One region of the Arthrobacter sp. UKPF54-2 genome, then DNA from elsewhere that is predicted to be linked to it. Evidence: predicted binding sites of a transcription regulator. Region 1 holds the regulator's gene; the other holds the start of a gene.
The links. Region 1 encodes LexA, which represses DNA repair genes until DNA is damaged. Its sites were predicted from a motif close to TCGAACANNTGTTCGA; they were not measured.
Positions count from the first base shown of each region.

Region 2: the regulator LexA is predicted to act here: its motif matches at 13,190-13,205, upstream of ruvA (Holliday junction branch migration protein RuvA).

Region 1 covers NZ_CP040174.1:3,427,725-3,442,456, forward strand. The annotation lists gene E7Y32_RS15755 (LysM peptidoglycan-binding domain-containing protein) at 1-449, opposite strand, end outside; gene lexA (transcriptional repressor LexA) at 839-1,588, shown strand; gene E7Y32_RS15765 (ATP-dependent DNA helicase) at 1,671-3,779, opposite strand; gene hflX (GTPase HflX) at 3,772-5,358, opposite strand; gene E7Y32_RS15775 (class I SAM-dependent methyltransferase) at 5,879-6,493, shown strand; gene dapF (diaminopimelate epimerase) at 6,474-7,454, opposite strand; gene miaA (tRNA (adenosine(37)-N6)-dimethylallyltransferase MiaA) at 7,561-8,463, opposite strand; gene miaB (tRNA (N6-isopentenyl adenosine(37)-C2)-methylthiotransferase MiaB) at 8,468-10,021, opposite strand; gene E7Y32_RS15795 (regulatory protein RecX) at 10,097-10,570, opposite strand; gene recA (recombinase RecA) at 10,746-11,795, opposite strand; gene E7Y32_RS15805 (DUF3046 domain-containing protein) at 12,008-12,229, opposite strand; gene E7Y32_RS15810 (MarR family winged helix-turn-helix transcriptional regulator) at 12,271-12,792, shown strand; gene E7Y32_RS15815 (helix-turn-helix domain-containing protein) at 12,867-13,319, opposite strand; gene E7Y32_RS15820 (CinA family protein) at 13,458-13,988, opposite strand; gene pgsA (CDP-diacylglycerol--glycerol-3-phosphate 3-phosphatidyltransferase) at 13,985-14,623, opposite strand; gene E7Y32_RS15830 (DNA translocase FtsK) at 14,649-14,732, opposite strand, start outside.
Region 2 covers NZ_CP040174.1:2,778,263-2,792,994, forward strand. The annotation lists gene thrS (threonine--tRNA ligase) at 1-1,477, shown strand, start outside; gene E7Y32_RS12850 (HIT domain-containing protein) at 1,492-2,106, shown strand; gene pgsA (phosphatidylinositol phosphate synthase) at 2,096-2,734, shown strand; gene pdxS (pyridoxal 5'-phosphate synthase lyase subunit PdxS) at 2,898-3,824, shown strand; gene E7Y32_RS12865 (M3 family metallopeptidase) at 4,176-6,188, opposite strand; gene E7Y32_RS12870 (CapA family protein) at 6,270-7,556, shown strand; gene E7Y32_RS12875 (alpha/beta fold hydrolase) at 7,559-8,419, shown strand; gene E7Y32_RS12880 (GNAT family N-acetyltransferase) at 8,438-8,917, opposite strand; gene E7Y32_RS12885 (type 1 glutamine amidotransferase) at 8,927-9,604, opposite strand; gene E7Y32_RS12890 (Mur ligase family protein) at 9,721-11,025, opposite strand; gene pdxT (pyridoxal 5'-phosphate synthase glutaminase subunit PdxT) at 11,118-11,819, shown strand; gene E7Y32_RS12900 (YebC/PmpR family DNA-binding transcriptional regulator) at 11,823-12,578, shown strand; gene ruvC (crossover junction endodeoxyribonuclease RuvC) at 12,575-13,153, shown strand; gene ruvA (Holliday junction branch migration protein RuvA) at 13,285-13,938, shown strand; gene ruvB (Holliday junction branch migration DNA helicase RuvB) at 13,931-14,732, shown strand, end outside.

The DNA of each region.
Region 1 (14,732 bases):
ACGAAGAGCTGCTGGCCGGGGAGAACGCGGGCGGCGCCGAGGTTGTTGAGCTGGACGATGTCGGCAACGACGTCGCGGGGATCCCGTTCCGGTGCCACGGCGCCGGCGATGGCCCAGAGTGACTCCCCCGGCTGAACGGTGACGGTGACCGTAGGCGTGAGCGAGAGCTCCGACGCGGAGTCGGCAGCTTTGGCGGGCGCGTTGAGGAAACCGGCCAGCGAGAGAACAAGAGCGGCCAGCAGGATCAGCGGCAGGCCATAGAAAACAAAGCGGCCCCGGCGGGTGAGCCGCAGCGGCGCCTGCCCGGCGGCCACCGACCGCCGGCTCCGGCCGGATTCCTGGCCGTCGAAGATGCCGTGCGGGCCGAAGGCCTCGAAACCGGACCTCTCGAACGGGCCCTGGGCGGGAACGGAAACCAGCGAACCGGAATTAGCGCTTACTGCTGACATGAGCTGAGCCCTCCTGGACTTATCTGTGCCGCCCGGCGTACTCCACGTACCTGCCGCCAACCGGCCTAACAATCGAACGCGAACCTTGGAACGTAATCGTTGATCACCGTGTTCGAACACAGAACCGAACTCCGGACTGTTTCTCCGACGCACTGGTTCGAACACATATTCGAACTTAGTAGTTCCTGTTTTAGCACCTATGAACGAACATTGTCGAGACTCGCTAGAACAAATGTTTGAAAAACCGTGCAGGCTGGCCTACTTTTGAACCAGCAGGACAACCACTGGTGGCGATCAACAGCAGTTGATCAAGAGGGTCTGACATTTTTTTCAGGCCCGTCGGTCCCGGCAGCCACTGCGGCCGGGCGGAACGGAAAGGCGAGGCGAACATGGCAGCACAAGCCGCCGGCGGGAGGGCCGCCCAGCGGAACCCCCAGACCGGCCGGGCGCCGAAGGGCCTCACCGTCCGGCAGAAGAAGATCCTGGAGACCATCCAGCGGTCCGTGACGGACAACGGTTACCCGCCCTCGATGCGTGAAATCGGCGACACCGTCGGCCTCGCCAGCCTCTCCAGCGTCACCCACCAGCTCTCGCAGCTGGAAAAGCTCGGTTACCTGCGGCGGGACCCGAAACGGCCCCGCGCCATGGAAGTCCTGTTGCCGCTGACGCTCGACGAGGGCGCCGCCAAGGTGTCCGGTGTGGCGAAATCCACCGGCCTGCGGGCCGTCGGCGGCCTTGCCGTATCGGAGCTCGCCAGCGCTACCGACACCGCCATGGTGCCCTTTGTGGGCCGGATCGCCGCCGGCGGCCCCATCCTGGCCGACCAGGTGGTGGAGGACGTGATGCCGCTGCCGCGCCAGCTGGTGGGCCACGGCGAACTGTTTATGCTCCGGGTGGCCGGCGATTCGATGATCGATGCCGCCATCTGCGACGGCGACTGGGTGGTGGTTCGGCGCCAGAACGACGCCGTCAACGGCGACATCGTGGCCGCCCTGCTCGACGACGAGGCCACGGTCAAGACATTCCGCCAGCGCGACGGCCACACCTGGCTGCTTCCGCAGAACACCCAGTACGAGCCGATCCTGGGTGACCACGCCGTCATCATGGGCAAGGTCGTCTCCGTGCTGCGCTCCCTCTAGCACCGCGCCGGCGCGTCCGGCTGCCGACGCCGAAGGCCCCGTCCGAACGTTCCGGACGGGGCCTTCGGCGTTGCCTGAAAACCTAGGTGGCGGCCTGTGGGGCCGGCGTCTCCTTGGCCAGGCGCGCGAGGGCGGCCAGGGCCACCGCAGGGTCGGTGGTGGGCCAGAACGGCGGCAGCGCGGCCCGGAGGAACGCTCCGTACCGTTCGGTGGACAGCCTGGAGTCGAGGACGGCCACCACGCCCTTGTCCGACGTCGAGCGGATCAGCCGTCCGGCCCCCTGGGCGAGCCGGATGGCCGCGTGCGTCGCCGAGACGCTCATGAAGCCGTTGCCGCCGGACTGGGCCACGGCGCGGGAGCGCGCCGTCATCAGCGGATCATCCGGGCGCGGGAACGGGATCCGGTCGATCACCACCAGCCGGCAGGAGTTTCCGGGTACGTCGACGCCCTGCCAGAGCGACATGGTGCCAAAGAGGCAGGTGTCCGGCTCGTCCGCGAACTGCTTCACCAGCGCCGTCATGGTCGATTCGCCCTGGCAGAGGATGCTCAGGCCCAGCCGGGGCCGCATCGCCTCGGCGGCTTCCTCGGCGGCGCGCCGGGAGGAGAAGAGGCACAGGGCACCGCCGCCGGAGGCGCGGATCAGCTTTTCGAGCTCGTCGAGCGCTTCGGGCGACGTGCCGCGGCCGGGCTTGGGCAGGTGCTTGGCAACGTAGAGGATGCCCTGCTTGGGATATTCGAACGGGGACCCGACGTCGACGCCGGTCCAGCTGGGCGCGCCGGGGCCGACCAGGCCCAGGCCCCCGGCCGCCGGCTCGAAGGCCGAACCGATGGCCAGGGTGGCCGAGGTCAACACGACGGTGTGGTCGGCGAACAAGCCCTCGCGCAACCGCCCGGCGACGCTGAGCGGGGCGATGTTAATCAGCGCCGGTGCGGAGTCGTCGGGCTGTGAGTAGCCCTGTTGCGGGTCGAAACTGCTATTCCGGGAGAACCAGACCACCTCGCGGTTTTCCTTGGCGGCCAGGAGCCGTTCGCAGAGTTCGAGGACCACCATCAGGCGGGACCGGGCGAGCTGCCGGCCGCCGTCGGCGGTGTTCGCGCTGTCTCCCTTCGAGTCTGAGAGCGCTGCGCGGCAGGCGTCGCGCAGCTGGTCCACGCAGTCGAGCTGTTCGCTGTTCAGGCCGTTAGGCATTAGCCCGCTGGGGACGCCTTCAATGGCGAGTTCCAGGTTGGACGCGGCGTTGTTGAGCGCGTCGACGGTGATCCCGGTGTGCTTGCGGGCACCTGAGGCGGCGGCGTGCACCATGGCGACGGACAACTGGCCGGACACGGCGCCGGTGACCCGGTCCTGCAGTTCGTGGGCCTCGTCCACCACCACGACGTCGTACTCGGGCAGCACGGCGAGGCCTTCGAAGGCGCTGACGGCCAGCATGGCGTGGTTGGTGACCACGACGTCGGCGTCGGCGGCGTTTTGCCGGGCGAGCTCGCTGAAGCATTCGGCGGCGAGCGGGCATTTCTGTGCCCCGAGGCATTCCATCGAGGTGACGGAGACCTGGCGCCAGGCGCGGTCGGTCACGCCCGGCAGCAGCTCGTCCCGGTCCCCCGTCTGGGTTTCCTCGGCCCACTCGCGGAGCCGGACCACTTCCTTGCCGAGCTGCGAGGACGCTCCGCCCATCGCGGCGGCGAAGTGCGGCACGGAGGTGTCCTCGCCGAGGGAGAACAACTGGCCCTCCGAGGGCTCCTCGGAGGGGAAGCCGCCCTCGAGCTTGTGCCGGCAGACATAGTTGGAGCGGCCCTTGACCAGGGCCACCTTCACCGGCCGGTCCAAGGCCGGGGTAATGGTCTTGAGCAGCCGTGGCAGGTCCCGGCCCACGATCTGGGTCTGCAGCGCCAGGGTGGCGGTGGAGACCAGCGTGGGCTTGTCGCTGACCAGCGAGTGGGCGATCAGCGGAATCAGGTATGCCAGGGACTTGCCCGTGCCGGTGCCGGCCTGGACCAGCAGGTGATCGCCGGTTTCGATCGCACGGGCCACCTGCCGGGCCATTTCGTGCTGGCCGTCGCGGCTTTGGCCGCCCATGCCGGCGACCGCCCGGTCGAGCAGTTCAACCACGAACTGCTCGCCGGACGCGCCGCTGCCGGACTCACCGGCGCCGGACGGCGGGGCTTCCCCTTCGGCCACCGCTGGTTCAGTCATTGCTGACGAAGGAATCCAGTTCGGCGGCGAGCCCCTCGCGCACCATCACCACGGCACGGGTGCCGGTCTCCTCGTGGTCGAGGCTGATGATTTCCGCGTCGGTCTCGTGCAGCTTGCTGAGCAGGTCCCCCCGGTTGTACGGGATCATCAGTTCCAGCTTCACGCTCGGCCTGGGGATGCCCTCGCTGATGGCCTTGAGCAGCTCGGCAATGCCTTGGCCGGTGCGGGCCGAGACCACCACGTGGCGCGGTTCGCGCTGCTTGAGCCGCTCGATCACGAACGGGTCGGCGGCATCGGCCTTGTTCAGGACGATGATTTCCGGCACCTTGCGCGCGTCGACTTCGCTGAACACGGCGCGGACCGCCGCGATCTGGCCCTCCGGATCGGGGTGGGAGACGTCGACGACGTGCAGGATCAGGTCCGAATCCGCGACCTCCTCCAGGGTGGAGCGGAAGGCTTCCACCAGCTGGGTGGGCAGCGAACGGACGAAGCCCACGGTGTCGGCGAGGGTGTAGCCGAGCCCGTCAGCGGTTTCGGCCTTGCGCACGGTCGGATCCAGCGTGGCGAACAGGGCGTTCTCCACCAGGACTCCGGCGTCGGTCAGCCGGTTCAGCAGCGAGGACTTGCCGGCGTTGGTGTACCCGGCGATGGCCACGGAGGGAACGGCGTTACGACGGCGGTTGGCCCGTTTGGTCTCCCGGGCCGGCTTCATCGCGGCAATTTCGCGCCGCAGTTTGGCCATCCGGGTGCGGATCCGGCGGCGGTCCAGCTCGATCTTGGTCTCACCGGGGCCGCGCGAACCCATGCCCGCTCCGGCGCCGCCCACCTGGCCGCCGGCCTGGCGGGACATCGATTCACCCCAGCCGCGCAGGCGCGGGAGCAGGTATTCGAGCTGGGCCAATTCCACCTGGGCCTTGCCCTCGCGGCTCTTGGCGTGCTGGGCGAAGATGTCCAGGATCAAGGCCGTGCGGTCGATGACCTTGACCTTGACGATGTCCTCGAGGCCGCGGCGCTGGGACGGGGCCAGTTCGGCGTCGACCACCACGGTGTCCGCGCCGGTGGACATCACGATGTCCTTGAGTTCCTGGGCCTTGCCGGAGCCCAAGAACGTGCCCGGGTCAGGTTTGGCGCGGCGCTGGACGAGTCCGTCGAGGACCTCGGAACCGGCGGTTTCGGCCAGGGCCGCGAGCTCGCGAAGGGAGTTCTCGGCGTCGGCGAGGGTGCCTTCGGTCCACAGCCCGGCGAGGACCACACGTTCCAGGCGCAGCTGGCGGTATTCGACTTCGGTGACGTCTTCGAGTTCCGTTGACAGGCCGGCCGTGCGGCGGAGCGCGTGGCGTTCCTCGAGGTCCTGCTGGTCGCCGTCGTAGCTGCCGTGCTCCTCATCCAGCCGCGAGATGGCCTGGGCCTTGCCGAACACGGCCCGGGACTCGCCGGAGTGGCCGGAGTGGCCGGCGCCGGTCCCGTTCTTCGAGGCAGGGGCGTCTTTGGAGAGGATCCGGTCGATGACAGCCTGGATTTCCGCAGGGCTCATGTCCTGGGCGGCTGAATCGGGTCCGGTGTTGGGCTGACTGGTCATGGTCTCCTTTGAAGGGTTGGCCCTTCCAGAATAGTGCTGTTCGGTCTCTTGTGGCGCTGTATTCGCGCTGGGCTGACGAGTGTTGGTCATCCATGCCTCCTGGCTTGCCGGCGGCTGCGGTGCCGCGGGCCGGGGCGGGCTCCGGGACGGAGCGCGGGGAAAGGGGAAAGGAACGGGCGTGGTGGCGCCTTGAGGAGGGGAGAGACAGTCCGCCCGGCCGGGCCCGAGTGGGCACTGCCAAACTCCAAGGTTCTGGCGCTGGCCGTCGGCTCCATATCAGGAGCATCGGCGGGGCGCACTGAGCGGAAGGTAACTACCTGCGTCGCTACGGGGACGGGACTTCGCTAACGAACGAAGGCCCGTGCCGGCTACTTGAAGTTCAGGAACATGCCTTTAACGTTAGCAGACCGCGCCCCGGCGCCGGACCTTCCGTGGCGCGGTCGCGCGCGGTCCCGGCGCATCCGCTGCGGGTCCGCGCCGGTTTCCCATAGCCCCGGACGGCCCACTAATCTGGCCAGTTATGGAGTCCGCACACTATTTCAGCGCCCAACCGGCCGGGCCGTTCACCCGCAAGCCCCTGACCGTGGAGCTTGCCGGCGCGCAGCGGACGCTGCAGACGTCCTCCGGGATTTTCAGCCCGGACGGCGTCGACAAGGGAACAGCGGTCCTGCTGGCGGACGTCCCGGCCCCCGCGCCGCAGGGGAACCTGCTGGATATCGGCTGCGGATGGGGTCCGATCGCGCTGACCATGGCGCTGCGGGCCCCGCACGCCCGGGTCTATGCGGTGGACGTGAACGAGCGCTGCGTAACCCTGACGAATGAAAATGCCGCGCTGCTGGGGTTGGAGAATGTCACCGCCAGCACCCCCGGCGAGGTGGACCCGGAGCTTCGCTTCGACACCATCTGGTCCAACCCGCCCATCCGGATCGGCAAGGACGAACTCCACGCCCTGCTGCTGCTGTGGCTGCCGCGGCTGGCCCCGGGCGGTTCGGCCTGGCTGGTGGTGCAGAAGAACCTAGGCTCGGATTCGCTTCAGCGCTGGCTCGCCGAGGAGCTGGACAGCAGCTTCACCGTGACCCGGGAGAGCACCTCAAAATCGTTCCGCATCCTGCGGGTCAGGAAAGCATCCCGCTAGCGACGATCACGGCGGGGCCGCTCAGCTCCACGTGCTCGTGGCCGTCCGCGGCCAGGAAGAATTTGACCCCGACGACGCCGCCGGGCACCGTGACGTTCCAGGTGTCCGGGGCGCCCGCGCCGGCCCAGTGCCGGATCGCGACGGCGGCGGCGCAGGCCCCGGTGCCGCATGACAGGGTCTCCCCCACACCCCGCTCGTGCACGCGCATGGTGATGGCTCCGACGCCATCGTGGACCAGCGGTTCGGACGGCACCACGAATTCGACGTTGGTGCCGTGCGGCGGCGCGGGGTCAACCCGCGGCGCCCTGAACAATTCGGTGGCTTCGAGCTCGGCGAGCTCCGCGAGGGCGACGACGGTGTGCGGGTTGCCCATGCTCACCGACAGCGCGGGCCGGGCGACTTCCAGGCCGTCGGCGCTGACCAGCGAATCCATGGCGCGGGCGGTGGCCTCGCCCGGGAAGATGAACTCCCAAGGGCCCATGTCGACGGCGTAGCCGGCCGCGGTGCGCACCACGGTCTTGACGCCGCCGCGGGTTCCAATGGTCAGCGATTCCCCGGCCGGCAGGTCCACGAGACCCTCCTTGACGAGGAATTGGACGAAGACGCGCACGCCGTTGCCGCACATTTCCGAGAGCGAGCCGTCGCCGTTGCGGTAGTCCATAAACCACTCCGCCGCGGGGTGCTGGCCGAGCAGCTCCTGGCCTTCGGGCAGCAGCCGGGAGGGGACAGCGCGGATGAGGCCGTCGGCGCCGATGCCGCGGTGACGGTCACAGAGCGCGGCAACCTGCTCCGGGGTGACCGAGAGGGCGCCGTGCGGGTCCGCGATCAGGACAAAGTCGTTGCCCGTTCCGTGGCCCTTGGAGAACTTCAGGCCGCCGAGTCCGGAGGTGTCTCCGGCGGTGTCTCCGGCGGTGTCTCCGGCGGGCAGGTGGTCAGCGGCCGCGGCCAGGGTTTCGTCCATGCTCCAAGGTTACCGTTGCGGCCGCGCCGGGACGGAAACGGCGACGCCGGCCCCGGCGGCGGATTACGGCTACCGGCCCCGGCGGCGCTTACCTGCCGCCGGTACCTCAGCGGCAGAGCGCGGCGGCCTTGGCCGGCAAGTGGGGGTCCTGCCAGTCCAGCCAGCTGATCCGCGGGTCGGCGCGGAACCAGGTGAGCTGGCGGCGGGCGAACTGGCGGGTCGCGACTATGGTTTCCTCCGCGGCCTGCGCGACATCCGAATCGCCGTCGACCACCTTGAGGAACTGCGCGTAGCCCAAGGCCCGGGAGGCGGTTTTGCCGCGGCGCAACCCCAGGGCATCCAGGCGCCGCACCTCCGCCAGCAGCCCGTGCTCCACCATGGCGTGGACGCGGGAGGCCAGGCGTTCGCGCAGCTGTTCGCGGTCCACCTCAAGCCCGATCTGCACGGCCGGCTGGAAGTACTCGCGTGTGGGCATGAAGGAGCTGAAGGGCCGCCCCGTGAGTTCGTAGACCTCCAGGGCGCGGATCACCCTGCGCGCATCGCCCAGCCGGCCGGCCGAGACCGGATCCACCCGGTCCAGCCGCGCCCGCAGCGGGGCGAGTCCGGCGGCTGCCTCCTCCTGCTCGAGGCGCTGCCGGACTGCGGGGTCGGTTCCGGGGAACTCGAGGACGTCGAGGACGGCACGGACGTACAGGCCCGAGCCGCCGGCCAGGATGGCCCGTTTGCCGCGGGCGTGGATGTCCGCGATCACGGCACGGGCCTGCTGCTGGAAGTCGGAGACGCTGGCCTCTTCGGTCACGTCGAGGATGTCGAGCAGGTGGTGGGGCACTCCCCTGCGCTCGGCCTCGGTGATCTTGGCGGTGCCGATGTCCATGCCGCGGTAGAACTGCATGGCATCGGCGTTGACCACCTCGCCGTCGAGGGCCAGGGCCAGCGACACGGCCAGATCCGACTTACCGGATCCGGTGGGCCCGACGACGGCGATGACCGGGGGCGTGGTTGTGGCCACGGATTTAGCGGGTGCGCAGCGGCACGCTGGGCATGCCCAGCGACACGCCGGAGGTGCCGCCGGTGCTGCCGTTGGCTCCGGCGGGGGCCGGGGCGCCGCAGGAATCGGCCTGGGACCGGTCCCACGCGTCGCCGGCTCGGGAGCGGCGCAGGCTGTAGTCCTCGGCCGACGCCGGGTCCGCGACGAGGTGGAATGCCGCGGCCTCGGTGATGGTCACGGTGACGAGGTCTCCGGGGCGGGGTGTTTCGGCGCCGGCGGGTACGGAGAAGTGCACCAGCCGCTGGTCCTGCGCGCGGCCGGAGAGGCGGTGCGTTTCCCCGGCTTTGCGGCCCGACTGGGCGGTCACCATAACCTCCACGCGGCGGCCGAGCTGGCGGGCGTTCTCCTCGGCGGCGATCCGGTCCTGCAGCGCGGTGAGCCGCTCGAAGCGCTCCTGCACCACGGCCTTGGGCAACTGGTCCGGGAGTTCGGCGGCGGGCGTGCCGGGCCGCTTGGAGTACTGGAAGGTGAAGGCGGTGGCGAAGCGGGACTTTTCCACGACGTCGAGGGTGGCCTGGAAGTCCTCCTCGGTTTCGCCGGGGAATCCGACGATGATGTCGGTGGAGATCGCGGCGTGCGGGATCTTCGCCCGGACCTTGTCCAGGATGCCGAGGAACTTGGCGGACCGGTAGGACCGCCTCATCTCCCGGAGCACCTTGTCCGAGCCGGACTGCAGGGGCATGTGCAGCTGCGGCATAACGTTGGGGGTCTCGGCCATGGCGTCGATGACGTCGTCGGTGAACGCTGCCGGGTGCGGGCTGGTGAACCGGACGCGTTCCAAGCCGGGAATCCCGCCGCAGGCGCGCAGCAGCTTGGAGAACGCCTGCCGGTCGCCGAACTCGACGCCGTATGAGTTGACGTTCTGGCCCAGCAGCGTGACTTCGATGGCGCCGTCGTCGACGAGGGCCTGGATCTCGGCGAGGATGTCCCCGGGCCGGCGGTCCTTTTCCTTGCCGCGCAGCGACGGAACGATGCAGAAGGTGCAGGTGTTGTTGCAGCCGACCGAGATGGAGACCCAGCCCGCGTAGACGGAGTCGCGTTTGGTGGGCAGCGTGGAGGGGAACACGTCGAGGGACTCGAGGATTTCCAGCTGCGCCTCGTTGTTGTGGCGGGCGCGTTCCAGCAGGGCGGGCAGGGCGCCGACGTTGTGGGTTCCGAAGACCGCGTCGACCCAGGGCGCCTTCTTAAGGATGGTCTCGCGGTCTTTCTGCGCGAGGCAGCCACCGACGGCGATCTGCATGCCCGGGTTGGCTTCCTTCACCGGGCGGAGAATGCCGAGGTTGCCGTAGAGCTTGTTGTCGGCATTTTCCCGGACCGCGCAGGTGTTGAAGACGACGACGTCGGCCAACTCGCCGTCGGAGCGCACGTACCCGGCGGCTTCGAGCATGCCGGACATCCGCTCGGAATCGTGGACGTTCATCTGGCAGCCGAAGGTCCGCACCTGGTAGGTGCGGTCCGCGGACTTCTCATCCGGGGAGGGGGTACCGCCGGGGGCTGGGGTAGGAATGGTCAAACTCACCTGTTAAGGGTACCGGTTCGGTGCGGCCGGTTTTGCGGGCCATGCTGCCGCGGGCCGCGGTGCCGGCCTGCCGGGTCAGGCCTCGTCGTCCGGTTCTTCGAGCGACGCGTCCACGGCCTCTCCGACGATCCGGAAGGCCTGGGACGGCTGGTAGCCCTTGCGTGCCAGCATGGACGCGAGCCGGCGGACGGTTTTGTCCCGCTCCGCACGGTCTTCCAGGCCGCGGGCGTTCCGCAGCTTGCGCTCCACCAGGTCCCGGGCCGCGGCTTCCTCGTCCTCGTCGCTGAGCTGTTCGAGGGCGCCGGCGGCGGTCTCCTGGTCGATGCCCTTCTCGACCAGCTCCCTCCGCAGCGCGCCCTTGGCAAGCTTGCGCGTCTGCGCCCGGCTGCGGACCCACATGTCGGCGAACACGGCGTCGTCGATCAGGCGGACTTCTTCGAAGCGGTCGAGCACGGCCTCGGCGACGTCTTCCGGGATGTTGCGCTCGGCCAGTTTGCGGGTGAGCTGCAGCCGGCTCTTGGGCGAGTGGGTCAGCTGCCGCAGCACCACGGCGCGGGCTACCGCGGCGGGATCCGCGTCGGCCTCTTGTTCCGGTGCCGGTGGAGACGTCGAAACAGTCGGGGCCGAGGTGCCGGGGTCTCCGGGGCCGTCAACGACGCCGGGGCCAGGATTCCGGGAAGGGAACCCTGACCCCTGGCGGCGTCGTGCGGCGGAGGCCCGGCGGTTAGAAGCCGTCAACGGCCTTCAGCTTCGGTGACTCCTCCGCGTCGGCGGCCTTGACGCCAACGCCGAGCTTTTCCTTGATGAGGCGCTCGAGTTCGGCGGCGAGCTCCGGGTTGTCGCGCAGGAAGCGTCGGGAGTTCTCCATGCCCTGGCCCAGCTGGTCCCCGTCGTAGGTGAACCAGGAGCCGGACTTCTTGATCAGGCCGTGCTCGACGCCCATGTCGATGATGCCGCCCTCACGGGAGATGCCCTGGCCGTAGATGATGTCGAATTCGGCGATCTTGAAGGGCGGGGCCATCTTGTTCTTGACAATCTTGGCCTTGGTGCGGTTGCCGACGGAGTCCGCGCCCTCCTTGAGGGTCTGGATGCGGCGGACGTCGATGCGGACCGAGGCGTAGAACTTCAGCGCCTTGCCACCGGTGGTGGTTTCCGGGGAGCCGAAGAACACGCCGATCTTCTCGCGCAGCTGGTTGATGAAGATGGCGGTGGTCTTGGTCTGGCTCAGCCGGCCGGTGATTTTACGCAGGGCCTGGCTCATCAGCCGTGCCTGCAGGCCGACGTGGCTGTCGCCCATGTCGCCTTCGATTTCGGCGCGGGGCACGAGGGCGGCGACGGAGTCGATGACGATGACGTCAAGCGAGCCGGAGCCAATCAGCATGTCCATGATTTCGAGGGCCTGCTCACCGGTGTCCGGCTGGGAGACCAGCAGCGCGTCGGTGTCCACGCCCAGCTTGGCGGCGTATTCCGGATCCAGGGCGTGCTCGGCGTCGATGAACGCGGCGATGCCGCCCTGACGCTGCGCGTTGGCGACAGCGTGCAGCGCGACCGTGGTCTTACCGGACGATTCCGGCCCGTAGATTTCGACAATACGGCCGCGGGGCAGGCCGCCAATGCCGAGCGCCACGTCCAGCGCGATGGAGCCGGTCGGAATGACCTCGATGGGCGCGCGGACTTCATCGCCCAGGCGCATTACGGAGCCTTTGCCGAACTGCTTGTCAATCTGGGCAAGCGCTGCGTCGAGCGCCTTCTGGCGATCCGGGGCTGCGGCCATGATTCACACCTCTGATACTTTCTCGCTGGAGAGTGGCCGTCGTGGCCGTTGTTATGTCATCACTGACGCTAGTGGCGGCCACCGACAAAGTTGCCGCGGCCGTCGCGTATGTGGAAAACGCTCTGAAAAAAGCATAGCCGGACCCGAACAGATATTCGAACAATCCGGCGGCGTGTCAGGGCCGGACCCGGACGGACCGGCGGCGTCCGGCGCTAGCTGCGGGGCTTGACGTCGCGGCCGAGCCGGCGCTCGGCCGGAACATCCTGCACGTCGCAGACCGCCAGCCAGACCTGCCGGGGCGGCACCCCGGCGCTGAGCGCCTGGTCCGCGGTGCGGCCGCCGACGCCGGCCAGTACCAGGGAGCTGCTGAGGACACGGGAATATCCCGCCCCGAACTCGTCGTCCATAAGCCGCCAGAAGTCGCTGATTCTCACCAATAAAGTCTCTCACGGGCGCGGACCCTAGAATGGTTGCTATGAGCACCCCACGCGATGCGGCCCCGGATCCGGCGCACAGTTCCGGCTCCGGCGACGCTTCCCCGGAGGAGGCGCTGGCCGCCGTCGAACACCAGCTGAGCCTGCTCTGGCGGCGTGCCCGGTCCATGTCGCAGCGGCTTTCCCGGCAGGTCCATCCGGAGATGGAGCCGGCCGCCTACGGCCTTCTGTCGGTGCTGCGGACCAAGGGTCCCATCCGGCTGACCGAGCTGGCCTCCTGCATCGGCGTCGGCAAGCCCTCCGTGAGCCGCCAGGTCGCCTTCCTCGAGGGCCTCGGGCTCGTCTCGAAGCAGGCCGACCCGCTGGACGGCCGGGCCCAGGCCATCAGCCTGACCGCCAAGGGCGAGGAAAAAATGCACCTGGTCCAGGATGCCCGGCGCGAGGTCTTCCGCGAGCGGCTGGCGGAGTGGCCCACCGGGGAACTTGAAGCCTTTGCCGGCTACATGGCGAAGCTCAACGCCAGCTACGAACGCGACGGCTTCCCGCGGGACGAAGTCTTCTAGACCCCCGTCCCGGACACGGAAAAGGTCCCCGGCACACCGCCGGGGACCTTCCCATGAAAGTACTGGAGTGGGGCTTAGTGCGCCCCGGAGAGCAGGCCGGTGGCCAGCTCGTCGTTCAGCTCGGTGTTGAGCTCACGGTCAAGGTCACGGCCGTAGCGCTGGGCGAACTCCTGCGGCACGGTGTCCGGTACCGCGACGCCCTCGGCCACGGCAACGCGGTCGCTAACTTCGCGGAGCATGCTGGAGAGCGGGACATCGAGGGCCGAGCAGATCGAGGAGAGCAGCTCCGAGGAGGCTTCCTTCTGGCCGCGTTCCACTTCACTCAGGTAACCCAAGGATACACGGGCACTGTGCGAGACTTCGCGGAGGGTACGGCCTTGGCGTTGGCGGACATCGCGCAGGACATCACCGATTTCGTGACGAAGTACAACCATCTTGCGCTCCTTCTGTTCGCTCTTTGCCTGATCGGCGAGGCCCACATCCTTCCAGCGGACAACGCCGTTTACGGATACGGGCTGCTTTACCATCTGTATCGCCTTGCTCCCTCGTATGTTCGGTTCGCCGTTGAGGGCGAACGATGTATTGACTTCATCCTAGGCGCCACCCTTATTCCGGGGCGACACAATGTAACAACTATTCGGAATCAACTTTTGTTCCCGGCAACTTTACCCGCGGTAGCCTGCCGGGGACAGGGCTTGAAGCAGGCGTTCCAGGGCGGCGCCGCAGGCCAGCGCCCGGATCTCCTGGCGCGATCCCTCGAAGCGGTACGCGAACGACGTCGCGCCCTCCGCCGTGGCGAGGCCGATGTAGACGGTTCCCACGTCCTTGCCGTCGTGCGGCTCCGGGCCGGCCACCCCAGTGGTTGACACCCCGACGTCGGCGCCGCAGGCGGCGCGCGCGCCGGAGGCCATCGCTGCGGCGACCTGACCGTCCACCGAGCCGGCGGCGGACAGGACCTCGCGGGATACCCCGAGGACGTCCGCCTTGACGGAGTTCGCGTAGGCGACGACGCCGCCCTGCAGCATGGCGGACGCGCCCGGCGTGTCGGCCAGCACTGCGGCGACCATGCCGGCGGTGAGGGACTCGGCCGTGGCCACCGTCAGGCCGCGCTCGATCGCGCCGGCCACGGCCTGCCCGGCGAGGCGGTGCAGGTTGGGGTGGAGCCCCGGGTGGGGGCCGGGCTGCTGGTCACTCATGGCGTTCCCTCCTGGACCTGCTGTTTCCGGGCCCGGATGCCGCTGGCACGGAGCTTGAGGGCCTCGACGACGTATTCGGCGCCAGTCCAGATGGTGATCGCGAGGGCGGCCATCATGACCGCGAAGGCCACGAATCCCAGCCAGGGCGCAATCGAGGCGAGCGGCATCACGTAGAGGAAGATCGCCGCGGTCTGGATCACGGTCTTGAGCTTTCCGCCGCGGGAGGCGGGGATGACGCCGTAGCGGATGACGAAGAACCGCAGCGCCGTCACGCCCCACTCGCGGACCAGGATCAGGACGGTGACCCACCACGGCAGTTCGCCCAGCAGCGAGAGCATCACCAGGGCCGAGCCGATCAGCAGCTTGTCCGCGATCGGGTCCGCGATCTTGCCGAAGTCGGTGACGAGGCCGCGGCTGCGGGCGATGTCGCCGTCGAGTTTGTCGGTGTAGATGGCCACTGTGAAGGCGACGACGGCGGCCCAGCGCCACGGCCCGTTTTCGGCGGCGAGGCCCGGGGCATCGCCGACGAGGAACCAGACGAAGAAGGGCACCAGCGCGATCCGCAGCATCGTCAGGATGTTGGGCAGGTTCCAGATCCGCGGGGCGGACCCGGCGTTGGTTTCGGCGCTAGTCACCTTCCTAGGCTACCGTCTCCGCCGGTTACCGGCCGGTGAGCGACCAGGCGTCCTCGGAGCCGTCTTCGTCCTCGGAGCCGCCGTCGGCGCCGTCGTGATAGTCGATCGC
Region 2 (14,732 bases), 650 kb from region 1:
ACTGAGCATCTACGACAACGTGGAGCGCAAGGACGGCACCGCCGTCTGGTGCGACCTGTGCCGCGGACCGCACCTGCCCAATACCAAGCTGATCTCCAACGCCTTTGCTCTGACCCGCTCCTCCGCTGCGTACTGGCGCGGCAGCGAAAAGAACAAGCAGCTCCAGCGCATCTACGGCACCGCGTGGCCCACCAAGGAAGCCCTGAAGGCCTACCAGGAGCGGATCGCCGAGGCCGAGCGCCGCGACCACCGCAAGCTCGGCGCCGAGCTGGACCTGTTCTCCTTCCCGGACGAGCTGGGCTCCGGCCTGCCGGTGTTCCACCCCAAGGGCGGCATCATCCGCAAGGCCATGGAGGACTACTCCCGCCAGCGCCACGTCGACGCCGGTTACGAGTTCGTCTACACCCCGCACATCACCAAGGGCCACCTCTATGAGGTCTCCGGCCACCTCGACTGGTACCGGGAGGGCATGTTCCCCCCGATGCACATCGACGCGGAACTGAACGAGGACGGCACCGTGCGCAAGCCCGGCCAGGACTACTACCTGAAGCCGATGAACTGCCCCATGCACAACCTGATCTTCCGCTCCCGCGGCCGCTCCTACCGCGAACTGCCGCTCCGGCTCTTCGAATTCGGCTCCGTGTACAGGTACGAGAAGTCCGGCGTTGTGCACGGCCTCACCCGCGTCCGGGGCATGACCCAGGACGACGCCCACATCTACTGCACCCGCGAGCAGATGAAGGACGAGCTGACCAAGACGCTGAACTTCGTCCTCGGCCTGCTCAAGGACTACGGGCTGGAGGACTTCTACCTGGAACTCTCCACCAAGGACCCGGAGAAGTCCGTCGGTTCGGACGAGGTCTGGGAGGAAGCCACCCGCACCCTCGAGGAGGTCGCCAAGGAATCCGGACTGGAACTGGTCCCGGATCCGGGCGGAGCCGCGTTCTACGGCCCCAAGATCTCGGTGCAGGCCCGCGACGCCATCGGCCGGACCTGGCAGATGTCCACCATCCAGCTGGACTTCAACCTGCCCGAGCGCTTCGAGCTCGAGTTCCAGGCCGCCGACGGCACCCGCCAGCGCCCGGTCATGATCCACCGCGCCCTCTTCGGCTCGATCGAACGCTTTATGGGCGTCCTGACCGAGCACTACGCCGGCGCTTTCCCGGCCTGGCTGGCTCCGGTCCAGGTGGTCGGCATCCCCGTGGCCGAGGCCTTCAACGATTACATGTTCGACGTCGTGGACCAGCTCAAGGCCGCCGGGATCCGGGCCGAGGTGGACATCTCCTCTGACCGGTTCCCGAAGAAGATCCGCACCGCAAGCAAGGACAAAATCCCGTTTGTACTGATCGCCGGAGGGGACGACGCCGAGGCCGGCGCCGTGTCCTTCCGGTTCCGTGACGGCAGCCAGGATAACGGCGTGCCCGTGGCCGAAGCTGTCCGCCGGATCGTCGACGCCGTCCGCAACCGGACCAGCTAGCGGGGGAGCAGCACGTGCAGGAGACCACAGGCGCTGTCCCGGGATACCCGGGGGACGAGGGCATCACCGACGACTTTGGCCTGGCCGGGGTGCCGGACGCCTTCCAGCGCCTGTGGACTCCGCACCGCATGGCGTACATCAAGGGCGGCCAGCACCAGTTCAAGAACCCGGATGACTGCCCCTTCTGCGTCGCCCCCGAACGCGAGGACGACGACTCCCTGATCGTCTACCGCGGGCGCACCAGCTACGTGGTGCTGAACCTCTTTCCGTACAACCCGGGCCACCTGCTGGTCTGCCCGTACCGGCACATTCCCGACTACACGGACCTGACCTTGGAGGAGACCGCAGAGTTCGCCGAGCTGACCCAGACGGCCATGCGGGTGCTGCGCAAGGTGGCCAACCCCACCGGTTTCAATCTCGGGATGAACCAGGGCGTGACCGGCGGGGCGGGCGTCGCGGGCCATCTGCACCAGCACGTGGTGCCGCGCTGGGGCGGGGACGGCAACTTCTTCCCGATCATCGCGCAGACCAAGGCGATCACCCAGACCCTCGGCGAAGTCCGCCAGCAAGTCGCCGAGGCGTGGCCGGAGCCGACCGCGACCGAGACCGGGGCGACGGATGCTCAATAAGCACGCACGCGGCTTCTTCACCGCCCTGTTCTCGCCGCTGGCCCGCTGGCTGCTGCGGATCGGTGTCTCACCCGACGCTGTGACGATCGTCGGCACCGCCGGCGTTGTGGTCGGTGCCCTCGTGTTCTATCCGCTCGGCCAGCTCTGGTGGGGGACGCTGTTCATCACGGCGTTCATCTTCTCCGACGTCATCGACGGCATCATGGCCCGGATGCAGGAGCGCGGCGGACGCTGGGGCAACTTCCTTGACTCCACCCTTGACCGTGTCGCCGACGGCGCGCTGTTCGCCGGCGTCGCCATCTGGTATTTCACCGGCGGCGCCGACACCGCCATCGCCATCGCCGCCGTTGTCTGCCTGGTGCTGGGCATGGTGGTGTCCTACGCCCGGGCGAAAGCCGAGGCGCTGGGTTACCACGCGAACGTCGGCATCGCGGAACGCGCCGAACGGCTGGTGTCCGTCCTGGTGATCACCGGACTCACCGGCGTCGGGCTCCCCACGGTGATCCTGTTCGCCACCCTCTGCCTGCTCGGCCTGGCCAGTTTTGTGACCGTGGTGCAGCGCATCGCCGCCGTGCACCGGCAGTCGCTGGACGAGGCCCGCGACACCGCCACCGAACAGGCCGCCTGAGGCCGTAACCGGAATTCAACCCGGCCGTGGCGGGGGACTAGTATTAGCCTTACCGGCCAATCGTTCCCGGTATTCCGGTGTGTGCGGGCCCGTGTATGCGAGATTGTCCTCTGCGTACCGCCCGCGCCCCGGTGAGGTCATCTATCTACCCATAGGGGTTTTTGTGTCTACACCTGATGTAAGCAACGAAGCCGGCGCGTCCGCCAAGAACGTTACGGGCAGCAGCCGCGTCAAGCGCGGCATGGCGGAGATGCTCAAGGGCGGCGTCATCATGGACGTCGTCAACGTCGAGCAGGCCCGCATCGCCGAAGACGCCGGTGCCGTGGCCGTGATGGCGCTCGAACGCGTCCCTGCCGACATCCGTGCCCAGGGCGGCGTCTCGCGCATGAGCGATCCGGACATGATCGACAAGATCATCGACGCCGTCTCCGTGCCGGTCATGGCGAAGGCCCGCATCGGCCACTTCGTCGAGGCTCAGGTCCTGCAGTCCCTCGGCGTCGACTACATTGACGAGTCCGAGGTCCTGACCCCGGCGGACTACACCAACCACATCGACAAGTGGAACTTCACCGTTCCCTTCGTCTGCGGCGCCACCAACCTGGGCGAAGCGCTCCGGCGCATCAACGAGGGCGCGGCCATGATCCGCTCCAAGGGTGAGGCCGGCACCGGCGACGTCTCCAACGCCACCACGCACATGCGCCAGATCCGCGCCGAGATCCTGAAGCTGGCTGCCCTGCCCGAGGACGAGCTCTACGTCGCCGCCAAGGAACTGCAGGCCCCGTACGAACTGGTCAAGGAAGTTGCCTCCACCGGCAAGCTCCCGGTGGTGCTGTTCACCGCCGGCGGCATCGCCACCCCGGCCGATGCGGCCATGATGATGCAGCTCGGCGCCGACGGCGTCTTCGTCGGCTCGGGTATCTTCAAGTCCGGCAACCCGGCCCAGCGCGCCGCCGCCGTCGTGAAGGCCACCACCTTCTTCGACGACCCGGACGTCATCGCCAAGGCCTCCCGCGGCCTGGGCGAGGCCATGGTGGGCATCAACGTCGACGAGATCCCGCAGCCGCACCGCCTCGCCGAGCGCGGCTGGTAACAAAAGGCGACAGTAGCGCCTGACCCATTCGGCTTAAAAAGCGAGACTGCAGAGGCTCCATGAACGAGGCGCCTTGGCGCCTGGTTTGTGGAGAAGCAGTCGAACGCTGACGGCGCTGATCCTCTGCGTACTATTCCCCGCGCGTTATTGGCAGCTGAGCTGCTGGTTGGGGCGCGGGGCCCCTTTTACGCACGCTGCCGGATCACACCATCAGTCGCCTGGTGCTGCTGAACGACGACGGCGGGTCACCTTTCTTAGGTGACCCGCCGTCGTCGTCGTTTTCCCGTCGATTGCTCCGTAGGTGCCCTTTTCGGGCTCCAAAAGGGCGGCTACGGAGCAGTCGATGAGGGGTCAGTCCAGGCCGCGGCGCTTGAGGAGCGGTTCGAGCCGGGCGTCGCGGCCGCGGAAGGCGCGGAAGGACTCCAGAGGGTCGCGGCTGTTGCCGCGGGAGAGCAGCTCGGCCCGGAAGAAGTCTCCGTTGGTGCGGTTCAGGCCGCCGTTTTCCTTGAACCACTCGACCGTCTCGGCGTCGAGGACCTCGCTCCAGATGTAGGAGTAGTACCCGGCCGCGTACCAGCCGCCGGCGAAGATGTGCTGGAAGTAGCCGGTGCGGTAGCGCGGCGGGATCAGGCTGTGCGCCACCCCGGCGGCGGCCAGTGCCTTGGCCTCGAACTCTAGGGCATCCTCCGGGATGTCGGTGCCGTCGAGCACGTGCCAGGCTAGATCCAGGAGGGCCGCGCCGAGGTACTCGGTGGTGCCGAAGCCCTCGCCCCACAGGGCTGCCTCGTTGAGCTTGTCCACCGCGTCCTGCGGCAGCGGCTCCCCGGTGGTGTGGTGCCGGGCGTAGTTGGCCAGCACCTCGGGCCACATGATCCACATTTCGTTGACCTGCGAAGGGTACTCGACGAAGTCCCGCGGCACGGAGGTGCCGGCGAACCGCGGGTAGGTGACCGAGGAGAACAAACCGTGCAGGGCGTGGCCGAATTCGTGGAACGTGGTCCGCAGCTCATCCAGGGTCAGCAGCGTCGGCTCGCCGGCCGGCGGCTTGGAAATATTGAGGTTGTTGATCACCACCGGCCGGGTGTTCAACAGCCCGGACTGTTCCACGAGCGAGTTCATCCAGGCGCCGCCGCGCTTGGAATCCCGGGTGTAGTAGTCGCCGAGGAACAGGCCGAGGTCGGTGCCGTCGGAGTTCTTCACTTCCCAGACCCGGACATCCGGATGGTAGCCGGCCAGGTCGGTGCGTTCGTGGAAGGTGATGCCATAGAGGGCGTTGGCGGCGAAGAACACACCGTCGTTCAGCACCCGGTCCAGCTCGAAGTACGGCCGGAGGGCCTGTTCGTCCACGGAGTACCGTTCGCGCTTCACACGGGCCGAGTAGAAGGCCCAGTCCCAAGCCTCCAGCGGGTGGCCGGCGACCTCCGCCAGCGCGTCCGCCTCGGCGTCGGCGTTCCGGACGGCGGCCGGGGCCAGGCGGTTCATCATGGCCTGGACGGCTTCGAAATCGGGGGCGGTCTGCTGGTCCACGCTGAGCTCGGCAAAGTTGGCGAAGCCGAGCAGACCGGCTTTCTCGGCGCGGAGCCGGACCATGTCCTTGACCAGGTCCAGCACATCGAGGCTGCCGCCGCTGCTGCCGCGTCCGATCGAGGCTTCGTAGAGCCGGCGCCGCACGTCCCGGTTTTCCAGGGCGGCCAGGGCCGGCTGGTTGCTGGGCTGGATCAGGGTGAGAAGGAACTTCCCCTCGTGCCCGGCGGTGCGGGCGGCTTCGGCGGCGCTGGCGACGTCGTCGGCGGGGAGGCCCGCTAGTTCGGCGGCGTCGTCCAGGAGCAGGGAGGCGGACTTCATGCCTTCCTTGACGCGCTGGCCAAACTCCGTGCCCAGGGTGGACAGCTCGGCATTGATGGCCTTGAGCCGTTCCTGGCCCGCATCATCGAGCTGGATGCCGGACTGGCGGAACTCCTTGAGGTATTCCTCCACCAGCCGGCTGGATTCGGCGTCGAGCCGGTCGGTGTTGATGGCGGCGAAACGTTCGAACAGGCCACGGTTCAGGTACACGGCGTCCTGGTGCGCCGAGAAGGCGGGGGAGAGGCGGGTCTCCAGTTCGCGGATTTCCTCCGAGGCGTCGGCGGAGACCAGCGTGAAGAAGGACGCCGCGGCCCGCTGCAGCAGCTGTCCGGAGCGCTCCATCGCCAGCGCCGTGTTCTCGAAGCTCGCCGGCTCCGGATCGTCCACAATCGCCTGGATCTCGGCGAGGTGCTCGGCCAGGCCGGCCTCGACCGCTTCGGCGTAGTGCGGTACCTCGATGTCCGCGAAAGGCGGCAGTCCGTAGGGCAGGGGGCTGGGACTCAGAAGGGGATTGGTCATGAAATGACTCTTTCATGTAAGCCCCGAGTTCTCAATGAATCGCTAGGCGTGTTGTGATCCGGCCCACCGTAGGATTGCCGCATGCGACCCATCCCTTCCACGTTGCGCGGACGCCTCCTCGCCGGCTCAGCCACAGCTCTCCTGGCGGCGTCCTTGGCGTCCTGCGGCGTCGGCTCCCGCCCGGACGGCAATGCTCCCGCCTCCTCACCGGCGGCGAACTCTTCCGCCTCAGGCGGCGCAGCCACGACCGAGTCCGCCACGGAATCCGCGACGCCGTCGAACCCGCCGGCTCCCACCCCCACCCCGACGCCGGGCAAGGGGCCGGCCTGCGCGGCTGTCCGCTGCACCTCGGTCCTGGTCACCGGGGACATGCTGGTCCACGCCCAACTCTGGGACCAGGCGCGTGCGGACGCCCTGGCCGCCGGCGCCAAGGGACTGGACTTCGGGCCCCTGCTGGAAGGCCAACGCAAGTACATCGAGAAGAGCGACCTTGCGATCTGCCACCAGGAAACGCCCGTGGCCGGCCCCACGGGGCCCTTCTCCGCGTACCCCTCGTTCAACGTCCCGCCGCAGATCACGATCGCTGCCCGGCAGGTGGGCTACCAGGCCTGCACCACAGCGAGCAACCACACGATTGACCGCGGCACCGCCGGGCTGGTCCGCACGCTGGACGCCCTCGACGCCGCCGGGCTGCAGCACACGGGCTCTTACCGCAGCGAGGCCGATTCCCAGGGCATCATGATCTTGCAGACTGCCGCGGCAAAGATTGCCGTGATCGAGGGCACCTACGGGCTCAACGGCCAAGTCCCGGAAGCTGCCTGGCAGGTGGACATGCTGGACCCCGGAGCCATGATCGCCAAGGCCAAAAAGGCGCGGTCCCTCGGCGCCGACATCGTCCTCGGGGCCATGCACGCCGGGGAAGAGTACGCGAGCGTGCCCAATGCCGAGCAGCAGCGCGTCGCGCACGCCCTGGCGGAGAGCGGCCAGTTCACCATGGTCTACGGCCACCACACCCACTCGGTGCTCCCGATCGAACGGTACAAGGGGACCTGGATTGCCTATGGCCTTGGCAACGGGATCACCGAACTATCGCCGAGTTACGTGGTGAACAACGAAGGACTGCTGGTCCGGGCCCAGTTCAGCCAGGACGTCGCCGGCACGTGGACCGCGTCCGACCTGGCCTGGGCGCCGTCGGTCATTGTCCGCGGGCCCTACCGCTGGTGCTCCGTCGCCACCGACGCCCCGCAGGGCCCCTGCGCCGGAGCAGCCGCGGACGCGGCCACCCGGCTGCGGACCCGGACCGTGGTCGAATCGATGGGGGCGGCTGCGGCAGGCGCCCACGAACTGCTGATCACAAAGGAGCGGTAGGGATGGACACTTTGATGGAACGACGGCGGAGCGTCGCGGCGCGCGGGGCGGAGCTGGCCGTATTCGAATACGGCCTGCAGCCCGGCCCGGACGTGCCGACCTTGGCCTTCATCCACGGCTACCCGGACGACCACCGGGTGTTCCTCCAGGCCATCCGGGAGCTTGCGGCGACGCACCACGTGCTCGCCTACGACACGCGCAACGCCGGCGCGTCCGCCGTCGTGGGCGCCCCGGGCGACTTCACGCTGGCGGCGCTGGTGGACGACCTGTTCGCCGTCCTTGCCGAAACCGGTGCCAACCGCGTGCACCTCGTGGGCCACGACTGGGGGTCCATCCAGGGCTGGGCCGCCGTGCAGGATCCACGCGCCGCCGCCCTGATCAGCCGGTATACGAGCATCTCCGGCCCGGACCTGCGCCACTTCGCCCGCTGGGTGCGCACACGGTTGCGGAACCCGCGCAGCTGGCGTCCGCTGGCCGGGCAGTTGCTGCGCAGCTGGTACATCGCGGCTTTCCTGGTTCCGGTGCTGCCGGAGGCCGCTTGGCGGCTGTTCCTCACCCGGCGATACGAACAACTGGCCAAGCGCGACGTCGGGAACGATCCGGTCCGCGGGCTGGCCCTCTACCGGGCCAACTTCTTTCCCGGCCGGAACCGGCCCTCGCCGCCGGCCCGGGCGAAGGTGGCCATGCCGGTGCAGGTGGTGGTGCCGCTCCGGGACCCGTTCCTCTCCCCAGACCTGGTGGAGGGGCTCGAGGCTTGGGTGGAGGACCTGACCGTGGTGACGGTGGACAGCGGCCACTGGTGGCCCGCGACCCGCGCGGTCGAGTTGGCCGAGCTGCTGCGCACCAGCGACGCCGGCGTATGAGGCCGTCGCCGCTGCCCGTCAGTCGGGGACGCCGCCCGCGAGGCTGAGGGCCATGAACACGCTGTTGGGATCGGGCTGGTAGCCGGCAAACGGCGGGCAGGGGACGAAGCCGTGCCGTGCGTAGAGGCGCCGTGCCGGGGCGAAGAACTCCTGCGACCCGGTTTCGAGAAACAGTCGCTGGTAGCCGCGCAGGTGGGCCTCGTCCAGGATCCGGCCCAGGACCAGGGCGGCGATGCCACGGCCCCGAGCGTGCTCCGCCGTCCGCATCGACTTGATCTCCGCTTCCTCCCTACCAAGTTCCTTCAGCGCTCCGCAGCCCAGCAGTTCTCCGCCGTCATCGCGGGCGGTCCAGAAGCTGATGTCCGGGCCGGCCAGCGCGCCGTGGTCCAGGGCGTGCACACTCTCGGCCGGCGACGTCGCGAACATGTCGGCCAAGTGTTCCTCCAACAGGTCCCGGACGTCTGGGAGGGCCGGGCTGTCGCGGGCTATCAGGATCATGCCCGGGCCTCAGCGGGGGCGGCGGGCCGCGTGCTCCCGGGCCAGGACGGCGTAGGAGTCGTCCGGGGTACCGGGCACGAACGTGCCGTATTTGCGCTCCACGGCGGTTTTGATCAGGAAGTCGGCCAGCGCCGGGTTCTTGGGCAGCAGCGAGCCGTGCAGGTAGCTGGCCACAATGTTGCGGTAGCGGGCACCCTCCTGGCCGTCGCTGCTGTTGTTTCCGGTGCCTTTGGCCGTGGTACCCAACGGCGCGACGCCGGGGCCCAGCGTGGTCTGGCCGCTGTGGTTCTCGTAGCCCAGCACGGTGCCGAATTCAGGGGAGGACACCGCGACGTTGCCGATCAGCCGCTCGTCTGTGCCGTGGGTCTCCACGTCAAGGATGCCGATGCCGGGGATGACGGAGCCGGTCCGGGTCTTGAAGAATTTTCCGAACAGCTGGTACAGCCCGCAGATCACCAGCATGGGTGTGCCGTCCTCGGCGAGCTCCTTGAGGACCGTCTCACGGGAGAGCAGATCGTCCTGGATCACCACCTGGCCGCTGTCCTGGCCGCCGCCGCCCACGATCAGGTCCACGTGGGCCGGGAAGTCGTCGCCCACGTTGTATTCGAGCAGTTCCGGGGCGTAGCCGTGCCAGCGCAGCCGCTGGGCGAGGACCAGTGCGTTGCCCCAGTCGCCGTAGATGTTCATATCCCGCGGATAGAGCTGAAGCACGCGGATGGTGCCCTTGCTCGGGGCCGGGGACTCTTCGGGCGGCAGGACGTGGCCGAAGGATAGCCCGTCCGGGGTTTCGGGGGATGCGGGGGTCATGAGACCACCTCCACTGTGGTGATTTTGGAGAGCTCGCGGCGGATGGCCAGCATGGCGGTGTAGGTGCAGAAGATCCGCTTCGGCTGGTCCTTGGCCCCGCGGATGAAGGCGGCCAGGGCGGCCGCGATGTCCGTGTCCACGGCGCCGATGGCGACGTCGTCGTACTGCAGGCGCAGGGCCATGTCGTAGGCGCGGGAGCCGGTGAGTTGGTCCACGCCGCCCTCGCGCAGGGTGTCGAATTCCACGTCCCAGAGCCAGGACATGTCCCGGCCGTCCGCGTAGTTGTCGTTGATCGCGATCATGGTCGCGTAGCCGGCGGCCGGGAAGGACTTCAGGCCCAGCCGGAAGCCGCTGGGGTTCTTGACCAGGACGAGCTCCAGCGGCAGGCCGTCGACCACCAGGCTTTCGCCGCGGCCGAAGGCAGGCGCGACGTTGGCGAGGGCCGCCAGCAGCCCGGCGTGGTCGGTGCCCGAGCCGCGGGCGCCCGTGATGGCCCGGGCCAGGGTCAGGGCCGCGGCTGCGTTGAAGATGTTGTAGACGCCGCGCAGCAACATATGCGTGGTGACCGTGGCGCCGTCGTACTCGAAGTCGGCGTCGTCGGCGCCCACCCGGCGGAGGACGACGTCGGCCTGCGGCTTGGCCGGGGCCGGCGGCACCGGGCTGCCCGGTGCGGCCCGCAGCTCGTCGTCGTTCGGGAAGGTGCTCAGCAGCGAGTCGTCGAGTCCGAAGTAGAGCACCTCCGGGCCATTGACCGCGGCGGGTTCGAGCGTGTCCGCGATCCGTGCGACGCGCGGGTCCTCGCGGTTCAGCACGACCGTGCCGGTGGTCTTCGCGGCGATGTGCTGCAGCAGTTCGGCGGTCTTGTCGATCTCGCCGAAGCGGTCGAGCTGGTCGCGGAGGACGTTCAGCAGCAGGCAGTAGCGCGGCGGGACCTTGTTGACGAAGTGCACGGCGTGGGCCTCGTCCAGTTCCAGGACGGCGACATCGGCGTCGAGCCGGCCCCGCCAGTCCACCTCGCCCAGCAGCGCCGCGGCGACGCCGCGGGTGAAGTTACTGCCGGTCCGGTTGGTGAAGACCTTCAGGCCCTGGCTCTCCAGCAGTTCCACGACCATCTTGGTGGTGGTGGTCTTGCCGTTTGTGCCGCTGACGACGGCGACTCCCAGCGGCAGTGTGGACAGCGTCCGCTGCATAAAGCCGGGGTCGATTTTTTCGACCACCAGGCCGGGAAGAGCGGAGCCTCCGCCCCGGAGCCGGGAGACCCGGCGGACGAGCTTGCCGAGCGGAACGCTGAAGTAGAGCATGCTTTGTAATATATCCCAGCGGCGGCATGGAACTCGGTCCGGCGGCACGCCCCGGTGCGGTCCAGCGCACCCCCGCCCATTATGCTGGCAGCATGACCACCCCCCTCACTTCGCCTTCTTCCCGCGTGGGATCGGGCCTGCGGATCGGTGTCCTGGCGCTCCAGGGCGACTTCCGCGAACACCTGCATGCCGTGGAAGCTGCGGGCGCCGCCGGCATTGGCGTTCGCCGCCCCGCCGAACTGGACGGCCTCGACGGCCTCATCATTCCCGGCGGGGAATCGACCACCATTGACAAGCTCGCCAGGATCTTTGAGCTCAGGGATCCGCTGCGTGACCGCATCCGGGCCGGGCTGCCCGTCTATGGCTCCTGCGCCGGGATGATCCTGCTGGCCGACGAGATCGCCGACCCCGCCACCGACCTCGCCGGAAATCCGCAGCAGACCTTCGGCGGCCTGGACATCACGGTCCGCCGCAACGCCTTCGGCCGGCAGCGCGAGTCCTTCGAGACCGACCTGGAGTTCAAAGGGCTGGAGTTCAGCGCGGACGGCGGCGCCGTTGCCCCCGTGCACGCGGTGTTTATCCGCGGACCCTGGGTGGAACGCGTCGGCGCGGGCGTCGAAGTGCTGGCCCAGGTGGAACCGTCCCGGGCCGGCCACCCGGAATCCCTGGACGGGACGGCTAGAATTGTTGCAGTGCGTTCCGGCAAGCTGCTGGCCACCTCCTTCCACCCGGAAGTGACGGGGGAGAAGCGCGTGCATGAACTGTTTATTCGAATGATCAGAGGAGAAGCGTAAAGCATGTCAGGCCACTCCAAATGGGCGACGACCAAGCACAAAAAGGCCATCCTGGACAGCCGCCGGGCCAAGTCGTTCGCCAAGCTGATCAAGAACATCGAAGTAGCCGCGCGCATGGGCGGACCCGATCTCGCCGGCAACCCGAGCCTGGAACTTGCCGTCACCAAGGCCAAAAAGACCTCGGTTCCCGCTGACAACATCGACCGCGCCATCAAGCGCGGCGCCGGCCTCACCGGCGAAGTCGTGGACTACACCGAAATCATGTACGAATGCCGCGGACCGCAGGGCTCCGCGCTGCTGATCGAGTGCCTCACGGACAACAAGAACCGCGCCGCCTCCGAGGTCCGGCTGGCCATTTCGCGCAACGGCGGAACCATCGCCGACCCCGGCTCGGTCAGCTACCTGTTCTCCCGCAAGGGTGTTGTCTCGCTGCCGAAGAACGGCCTGACCGAGGACGACGTGCTGATGGCGGTCCTCGACGCCGGTGCCGAAGAAGTCAAGGACAACGGCGAGAGCTTCGAGATCCACTCCGAGCCGACGGATCTGCAGGCCATCCGCGACGCGCTCAAGGAAGCCGGGATCGACTACGACACCGACGAGGCTGAGTTTGTGCCCTCCATGCAGGTGCCGCTGGACCTCGACGCCGCCAAGAAGTTCATGAAGCTCGTCGACGCCCTCGAAGAGCTCGACGACGTCCAGAACGTCTACAGCAACGCCGACCTCAGTGACGAAGTGCAGGCCGCACTGGAAGCCGAGTGACCCTTCGCGTCCTCGGCGTCGATCCGGGTCTCACCCGCTGCGGGATCGGCGTCGTGGACGTTGAGAAGAATCGCCGGGCCACCATGGTGGCCTTCGGCGTCGTCGGCACCTCCCCGGGGGAAAGCCTGGACCAGCGGCTGCTGGTCATCGCCACCTCCATCGATGAGTGGCTGGATACGCACGAGCCGCATGTCCTCGCCGTCGAACGCGTTTTCTCCCAGCTCAACGTCAGCACGGTGATGGGCGTGGCCCAGGCCTCCGGGGTGGTGATCGCCGCCGCCGCGCGCCGGGGGATCCCGGTGGCGCTACACACCCCCTCCGAGGTCAAGGCCGCCGTGACCGGCAGCGGAACCTCCAACAAGGACGCCGTCACCAAGCTGGTCACCAAGATCCTCCGGCTCGACGCCCCGCCGCGGCCGGCCGACGCCGCCGACGCCCTGGCGCTTGCCATCACGCACGCATGGCGGGCCGGCAGCGGTGCAGCGGTGGCGACGACCGGCCCGGGAAGCCAGTCCCTCACGCCCGCACAGCGCGCCTGGGCCGACGCCGAAGCGAAAGCGCGCCGTGCACGCTGAATGGCACGATAAATGTCCGGGCGCTTGCTAGGGTATTCGTAGATATGTTCGGATAGCCGGTGCTTGCAGATTTACGCCCGCCGGCTTGACCCAGCTGGACCCGAACCAGCTGTAAGACCAGGAGCCAGGCCTTGATCAGTTTTCTCCGCGGAACCGTAGCGCACGTCGGCCTGTCCTCGGCGGTGATCGACCTGAACGGCGCCGGCATGAGCGTCAACGCCACGCCGCAGACCCTCAGCCGGCTCCGCGTCGGGGACGAGGGCAAACTGTTCACCTCCCTGATCGTCCGGGAGGACTCGCTCACCCTCTTCGGCTTCGCCACCGACGACGAGCGCGAGGTCTTCGACGTGCTGCTGAGCGTCAGCGGTGTCGGACCGCGGCTGGCGCTGGCCGTGCTGGCCGTCCACGACCCCGAAGCAATCCGGGTGGCCGCGCACTCCGGCGACGGCAAGGCCTTCACCAAGGTCCCCGGCATCGGCCCCAAGGTCGCCGGCCGGATCGTGCTGGAACTGGCCGGGAAGCTGGTACCGCACGGCACCTCGGGCCAGTCCGACGGGGGCGCCCCGGCCCGGTCCGCCGAAGCCGTGTGGAAGCCCCAGGTGGTGGCCGCCATGACGAGCCTCGGCTGGTCCGAGAAGGACGCGACCTCCAGCATCGACAAATCGCTGGCCGACTCCCCGGAACTCGCCGAGGCCGGCAACGTCGCGGAAATCCTCCGCGCCACGCTGCGCTGGCTGGGCCAGGACGGCGCCCGCGCCGGGAACCGCGTAGGCGCCCGTGGCTGAGCCGTCGCTCGTCGCCGGGGGAGAGGAACCGGAAGAACGCGCCATCGAGGCCGCCCTCCGGCCCAAGAACCTGCACGATTTCGTGGGCCAGCACCGGGTCCGCAAACAGCTCTCGCTGGTGCTGGAGGCCTCCCGGATGCGCGGGCGCAGCGCCGACCACGTGCTGCTGTCCGGTCCGCCCGGCCTGGGAAAGACCACGCTGTCCATGATCATCGCGGCCGAGATGAACGCCCCGCTGCGGATCAGCAGCGGGCCGGCGATCCAGCACGCCGGGGACCTGGCCGCCATCCTGTCCTCGCTCTCCGAAGGGGAAGTCCTCTTCCTCGACGAGATCCACCGCATGTCACGCCCGGCCGAGGAAATGCTCTACATGGCGATGGAGGATTTCCGGGTCGACATCGTCGTCGGCAAGGGCGCCGGCGCCACCGCGATTCCACTGGAACTGCCGCCGTTCACCCTCGTGGGCGCCACCACCCGCGCCGGCCTGCTGCCCGGGCCGCTGCGGGACCGGTTCGGTTTCACCGGCCACCTGGAGTTCTACTCCGTCGAGGAACTCGAACTGGTGCTGCGGCGCTCCGCCGGCCTGCTGGACCTGAAGGTGAACTCGGCCGGTTTCAGCGAGATCGCCGGCCGGTCCCGGGGCACCCCCCGCATCGCCAACCGGCTGCTGCGCCGGGTCCGGGACTGGGCGCTAGTCCACGGGGTGGAGCAGATCGACGCGCGGGCCGCCTCGGCTGCCCTGGATATGTACGAGGTGGACAAACGCGGCCTGGACCGGCTGGACCGTGCCGTGC